Regions from separate parts of the Heyndrickxia sporothermodurans genome, predicted to be linked through region 2. Evidence: riboswitches for the same ligand, from Rfam matches in the RefSeq annotation. Region 2 holds a riboswitch; the other holds the start of a gene.
What was found. Region 2 has a riboswitch for preQ1 ahead of queF (preQ(1) synthase). Riboswitches for the same ligand answer to the same signal wherever they lie in the genome.
Positions count from the first base shown of each region.

Region 1: another riboswitch for preQ1. It lies ahead of B5V89_RS13670 (QueT transporter family protein); the one in region 2 lies ahead of queF (preQ(1) synthase).

Region 1 is NZ_NAZB01000031.1:32,759-36,596, forward strand. It holds gene B5V89_RS13665 (MFS transporter) at 1-353, shown strand, start outside; gene B5V89_RS13670 (QueT transporter family protein) at 400-885, opposite strand; PreQ1 riboswitch class I at 894-938, opposite strand; gene B5V89_RS13675 (MGMT family protein) at 1,027-1,335, shown strand; gene B5V89_RS13680 (BglG family transcription antiterminator) at 1,562-3,607, shown strand; gene B5V89_RS13685 (PTS sugar transporter subunit IIA) at 3,637-3,838, shown strand, end outside.
Region 2 is NZ_NAZB01000034.1:20,953-24,790, forward strand. It holds gene B5V89_RS14535 (flotillin lipid rafts scaffold protein FloT) at 1-463, opposite strand, end outside; gene B5V89_RS14540 (NfeD family membrane protein) at 485-1,048, opposite strand; gene B5V89_RS14545 (queuosine precursor transporter) at 1,261-1,902, opposite strand; gene queF (preQ(1) synthase) at 1,921-2,421, opposite strand; PreQ1 riboswitch class I at 2,542-2,588, opposite strand; gene B5V89_RS14555 (bifunctional cystathionine gamma-lyase/homocysteine desulfhydrase) at 2,654-3,790, opposite strand; gene B5V89_RS14560 (PLP-dependent cysteine synthase family protein) at 3,799-3,838, opposite strand, start outside.

The DNA.
Region 1 (3,838 bases), on a different contig from region 2:
TGTTTCTATTATCTATCACCCATAGTGCAAGTACTTTACTATTTGCAGGATTTTTCTATGGAGTGGCTTATGGAATGGTGACACCAACCTTACAAGCGATAGCGGTTAGTCTTGTTACTAAAGAAAAACAAGGAACGGCGAATGCAATGTATTTTTCCTCTATGGATCTCGGGATGGCCATTGGTTCAACAGGACTTGGTATCCTTGCTGCGAATAAGGGATTCCATTTCATTTATGGATTTTCAATTGTGTGTTTAGTTCTGTTATTAATTATTTACACATTTCTTTTTATGAAAAAGAAAGAATCGGAAACCGAAACAGTAACAGCTACATCCACATCTCAAAGTATGTAACACCATATTAAAAAGAGCGATTCGCCACTACAGCGATCGCTCTTATTTATACTTGATTTTCAAAATGGACGCGTTTATTTAAGATATAAAAGATGGGTGCACCGATAGCCATGATGACAAACTCACCGATTGCTGTCGTAAGCCATCCGTAAAGAAAAGGAACTCCGAATGCAAGTTGCAGCTCATATGCAATGATAAACATTGTAAAGGTGAACACAATTGTATTTACAATCATACGTCCCCATATATTTTTAATAAAATAAGATACTCCTATTGTAATCAATAAAGAAATAATTGATTGCCCAACGCCAAATATTAGATCATAATTCGGCATCGGTGACAAAAAGAAGTTTGCAAGAATGACCCCTAATACAATACCGAAAAAGTACTTTTTATTAAAAACGATTAAATGGTTAAACATTTCCGGAATACGGAATTGAATCGCTTTAAATCCAATCGGTTGGATAACAAAGGATATTGCTAAATACAATGCGGCAATAATCGCATTTACAACAAGTGTTTTTACTTTCATATTCAATTCTCTCCTTAGTTTTTTATCGTGGGATGGTTTCGAACCACGTCTTTCGAAAATAATCAAGCTATTATAGTATAATATATATTAAAATAACGTCAATCATTCCTACAAAACTAGTAGAAAAAGGAAAAGATGCATATGACTCCATTTACTTCACAAGTCATTTCAATTATTCAACATATCCCCGAAGGTAAAGTCATGACTTACGGACAAATTGCGACATTAGCGGGAAGTCCGAGGGCAGCGAGACAAGTCGTCCGCATCCTTCACTCAATGAGTAAAAAGCACCGACTACCATGGCATCGTGTGGTAAATGCGAAAGGCCAAATTGGCTTTACGGATGATGAATATTTTCAAATACAAAAATTTTCTCTTGAAAATGAAGGAATTGAATTCGGCTTGAATGATCGGATTGATCTTGGAAAGTATCGGTTTCATCCGAAATAATTATCAAGATAAAACAATATGAAATGTTTCGACAGGGCCTGTGCAACGATATGTACTGCACAGGTTATTGCATGCTCAATTGCCTCCTCTTAAGTTATTTAAATTTATGAAAAAATAATAATACATCATCACGTTGCACATTTTCCCTGCAACAAATGGTTATGAAAGCGCAACCAATAGTTTGATAATTTCTGATAAACTAAAAATATGTTAGGGGGAATCAATTATGTATTTAGATGAAAGGAGTAATTCTTTATTAAAAGAGGTTATTGGTAACCCCGAAATATCAAATGCAAGACTTGAGGAAAAGTATCAATTATCTCGAAGGCAAATTAGTTATAGCTTTAAGAAAATCAATGACTGGTTACTGGAAAAAAATTTTCCGGCCATTAAACGAACAAATAGTGGGAAGTTTATTGTGAATCCGGTATTAATCGAATTGTTTACTGAAACGATTGAACCATCTAAACAAAAATATATTCCTTCGGAAAAAGAAAGAGCAGTTCTAATTCTATTAATGATTTTAAGCAGTAATGAGGAATTATCATTAATACATTTTACCTCCGTAATGGAAGTGAGCAAAAACACCATACTGCGGGATCTGAAATCGGCTCAAAATATAGTCGCTAAATATGATTTAACAATTGTTTATTCGAGAGTAAAAGGCTATGATCTTTCGGGAACTGAATGGAACAAAAGAAAACTTTTAGTAGATGTTTTACAATCCGTATTTAGTATTTATAATGGTGAATCCTATATTGAACAAATAATTGAAATACAAGGGAAAGAGATTCAAAGGCTGAAAGCACAAATGGAAGAGGTTGAAACGAGACTTCATTTGAAATTTAGTGATGAAAGAATGAAACTTCTCCCTTATGTTATTGCTATTATTTCAAAAAGAATAAATAGAGGTAAGCTCGTATCTAATCCTTACCATATTGATTATGAAGAGTTATCTGATACAAAGGAATTTGAAGCGGCTGAAATCCTCATTCAGGATGGGAAAGATATTCCAAAGGCTGAACGTTTATTTCTAACGTTGCAGTTGCTAACATCAAATGTATTATCGTCACAATTTTTAACAAAAAATGAATTGCCACAATTCATCCAAGCATTGAGAGATAGTTTAGATCTTTTTGAGAAAAAAGCAGTTATCGTTTTAAAAGATAAAGATGCATTACTGGAAAGATTAGTTTTGCACATGAAACCGGCATATTATCGAATTAAATATCATTTAACGACCAATTATTCGATGATTGAGAAATTTAGTGAAGAATTTGATGCAATCCATTATATTGTCAAAGATTCAATTAAACCGCTGGAAGAATATATAGGATGTAGTATTCCTGAAAGTGAAGTTATGTTTATTACAATCTTCCTCGGTGGACATTTAATCAATAGTGGTGAAACAATTCAAATAAAGAAAAAGGCTGTCGTTGTTTGTCCAAATGGAGTATCTATATCAAAGTTGATGGAAAATACATTAAGAGGATTGTTTCCTGAAATTTATTTCTATAATGCACTATCTGTTCGTGAATTTGAAAATTTCAATAGAGAAATTGATATTGTCTTTTCTCCAGTACCTTTGCAAACAGACAAACAGCTTTTTATTGTTGAACGATTTATTACTGATTTTGAAAAAGTTCAGCTTCGCCAACGTGTAATGAAAACGATTTTTGGATTAAATTCATCCGTTATTAATGTGAATCAAATTGTGGATATTATTGGAAAGTATGCAAAAATTGAAGAAAAACAGGGATTAATTAATGCATTACAGGATTATTTTTCGATTCAAGAATCTGATCCAACTAAACAAAAGGCAGGATGTTATTTGTCTGATTTAATTACACCAGAAACGATGGTTATACGAGACCATGTGGATAGTTGGCATGACGCGATAAAAATCGCTTCGGAGCCACTTTTGAATAAAGGGGTTATTACAAAGCAATATGTGGATACCATGCTTGAGCAATATCCGACGATGTCTCCATATATTTTGCTTAGAATGAATATAGCGATCCCACATGCAAGTCCGGAAGATGGTGTTCGTTCAATAGGGATGAGTTTATTAAAAATAAATAATGGATTAGATGTAGGAGGCAATCAAAAAATTCATCTTGTAGTTGTTATTGCAGCAGTTGATAAAAATCAGCATTTTCAAGCATTAATGCAATTGATGAAGCTAGCTAGTACATCTGCAGATATCAAAAAAATGATACAAATGGATGCCCTAGATCAACTATATGAACTCATTCAAACCTATTCAAAATAAGCATGCAACATCAAGGAGGGGAAACGAAGATGACTTTAGGGCAATTCTTAAAAGATGATTTAATAAAAGTCAATTTAGAGTGTGAGAACAGGGAACAATTATTTGAAATACTGGCAAAAGAAGCATTGAAACAGGGGTATGTTACAGATCAATTTCTAACAAAAGTAATTGAAAGAGAATCCGTCTTCCCGACGGGATTATGTATGAATAATTATAATGTGGCCATTCCCC
Region 2 (3,838 bases):
CAACTGTCATCGAACCAAGAATTGAACGAAGATGACCTTCCAATACTTCTTTCGCTTCGTTCTCACGGTCTTGTTTTGTTTTTCCTAAAAATTGTTCAGCTGCTGTAGCAATTTCACTTATGGATCCGCCAATTTTAATAATAGCGGTACCATCAGCCATGACTGGCACACCTTGCTCGGTATACACTTCAGGCGTTGTTACTTCGAGTTTACTAGATAGTAAGCTTAATGGTTGTGCTTGTTGGAATACAGGAAGTACAAATGTACCTCCACCTCGAATGATTTTTATTTTGTTACCTGATTCATCTGTATGAACATTGCGTCCACCTAAATAGCTACCTGTTACGATTAATGCTTCATCAGGGCCCGCTGTTCGATATTTTGTAATGAATACACCAATTAATGCAATAATCAAAAATGCAACGATCCCAATGATAACCCATAGTCCTACGCCTTCAAGCATAGCTTCTCCCCCTAACAAAAATTATATCGTTTCTATTTTTTCGAGGTCTTCATTATATAGTCGATTATTTTCATATGGAACGACATAAAGAACCCCATCTTTTACTTCGATGATTAACACCTGTTTGCCTTCTTCAATTGCATGATTTTCGTAGCTGGCAGCGGGTTTAGAAATCATTCCGCTTTTGCTGTCAATGACAATTTCACCATATCCGTCTTGTGGAATCGATATGATTAATTTCCCCACCCGTCCCTTTAAAGATTCTTCAGTGTAGCTAAGTGATTCTTCTGCAGAGGATAGTGGAATAAGGACAAACACATTTAACAGTGTGACGAGTATGATCGCAATAATTGCTGAAATGGCCATAATAAGAATGCTAGAAAATGAGGTAACCCGCTCCAAAATATAGCCGGATGCGGAAAAAAAGGTGATAAAAGATAACACTAATGTTGGATGTAAAAAACTGAGTGCCTCCCCGATTCCATGAAAAATATCCCCAAACAAGATATAAAGAATCGTAAGACTCCCCGCAACAATTAGGAGAACTAAATAAACCGTTTCAATGGATGTTCCGAAAATGGTCATTCGCACCAAATCCTTTACGTGTAATAGTGAAAATGATGAATGATGATCACACCTTTCAAATTTTCTTTATGATCTATTTACGGGTAAAAGGTTAAGAAGGTTTCAAAAGTATTTCAAAAAGTTTACGAGTGAAGAAAGTGTATGTAGACAAAACTCTTCGATGCAGAGAATGTCCTCTGCATCGACATATATCTATTGTACCATAATTTAGATTAGGACGAATATTCTATTTCCTTCGAAATGGAGTTTATTTTATTTTTCCGAATAATTTTTACCAATAAATAAACAAATGGCGTGGCAACAATGGAAGCAAGAAATTTAAATACGTATTGTGTAAAGACAAGCGTTGCTAATGCAGCAACAGGCATTGTGCCAAAAAAGGCGATTGAAATGAAAATCATTGTATCTACTAATTGACTAAGCATAGTCGATGCATTGTTCCGGAGCCAAAGCTTCTTCACCCCATGTCTTTCTTTCAATTTATTAAAAACAAATACATCCAGATTTTGACTAACCACGTAAGAAACTAGACTCGCAATAATGACCCGAAAGCTGCCGCTTAAAATTGTTCGATATTCTGTTTGATGCTCAAAAAATGGTGCAGACGGCAAATAAATCGTAATCGTAATAAAAATGATGGCAAGCATTTGTGTTATTAAGCCTGCCTTTACCGTTTTACCTCCCGCATCCTTTCCATACACTTCAACAATCGTATCCACAATCGGATACGTAAAAATGTAAATGATGACAGCAGCAGGCAGCACAGCCCAATCACCAATGCTAAATAATTTTACCGCGACAATATTAGATAAAATTAATAAACCTACAAATATTCCATTTAAATATAACAGCATAGTCGCTTGATTCCTTCCTTATCGATTATCTACTGTTTCAGGATACATATCATGGTTCATCAGACGATATGCTGCCATATCCTCAAATTTAGTTCCCTTTTTTCCATAATTACAATACGGATCAATCGATATCCCGCCGCGTGGCGTAAATTTCCCCCAAACTTCAATATAACGCGGGTCTAGTAACTTGATAAGATCATTCATGATAATGTTTACACAATCCTCATGAAAATCCCCATGATTTCTGAAACTAAATAAATACAACTTTAAAGACTTACTTTCTACGATTTTTTTATCAGGGATGTAGCTGATATACATAGTTGCAAAGTCGGGTTGGTGTGTGATTGGGCATAGTGACGTAAACTCCGGACAATTAAATTTCACAAAATAATCACGATCCACATGCAAGTTATCAACCGATTCCAAGATTTGTGGAGCATATTCGAATGCATATTTCGTTCCTTGATTCCCTAGTAATGTTAAATCATTTAGTCCTTCTTCTTTTTTTCTTCCGGACATAAAAAAACCTCCTTTAAATGTTTCGTACATTTAAGAGAGGTTCACGTTTTTCATAGCTACTATAATAAATGGTCAAAAAGAAAAGCCATATCCTGATATGGACATGGCTTTAAATGACATGAATCCATAGTTTTTTATAGAGGGTTTCAGCTATGAACCTCTCCCGTATGTACGGGTATGAATTTGTACAATTTTTAGCATATAAAAAATGGTCATATCCGTCAATAGGCAATTATTTAGAATCTAGTGCCTGCCCTAAGTCTTCGATGAGATCCTCGATATCTTCAATCCCTACTGATATTCTTATTAATCCATCCTCAATTCCAAGCTCTAAACGACGCTCCCGAGGAATCGACGCATGTGTCATTAATGATGGGATTGAAATAAGACTTTCCACCGCACCAAGGCTTTCTGCTAATGTAAAATATTTTACATTTTTCAATACAGTTAATGCTTTTTCTTGGCTTTCTACCGTAAAGGAAATCATTCCCCCAAATCCATCTGCTTGTGCGCGATGGATTTCATGACCAGGATGATCAGGTAAACCCGGGAAGAAGACTTTTTCCACTTTCGGATGCTCTTGTAGAAATTTCACAACATCCAACGTGTTTTTCTCAATTTCCTCCATGCGGATCCCTAGTGTTTTAATCCCACGAATCAATAGCCAACTATCTTGCGGACCAAGAACACCGCCGGTTGAATTTTGAATAAAATGAACGTCCTCACCCAATTTCTCATCTTTAACAACGACTAATCCTGCAACAACATCACTATGTCCGCCAAGATATTTCGTCGCACTATGAAGGACGATATCCGCTCCTAAATCCAATGGATTTTGCCAATAAGGAGTACTAAATGTATTATCGACAATAAGTTTTAGTCCTTTCTCCTTTGCAATCCCATTCACCGCACGAATATCAGTAATTTTCAACAAAGGATTTGTTGGCGTTTCAACGTAAATTGCCTTCGTATTTGGTTGGACAGCATTTTTCACTGCCTCTAAGTCACTTGTATCGACAAAAGTGACGTCAAGATTGAAACGGTTTAAAACCTTCGTCATCACACGGAACGTCCCACCATACACATCATCCGTTGCAATAATATGATCGCCTGATGAGAATAAATTCATCACAGCAGTAATCGCAGCCATCCCAGATCCGAAAGCAAAGCCGCGCGTTCCATTTTCAATATCTGCAATCAGTTTTTCCAATGATTCACGAGTTGGATTTCCCGTTCTTGAATATTCATATTTAAAATTCCCGACTCCATCTTGTTTGTACGTACTTACTTGATAGATAGGAGTCGAGACAGCTCCTGTATACGGATCACGACTAATGCCGCCATGAATAAACTTTGTTTTTTTCTTCATCTTTTTTCTCACCTTTCATTGAATTGATAAATCCCGCTGCTTATATAC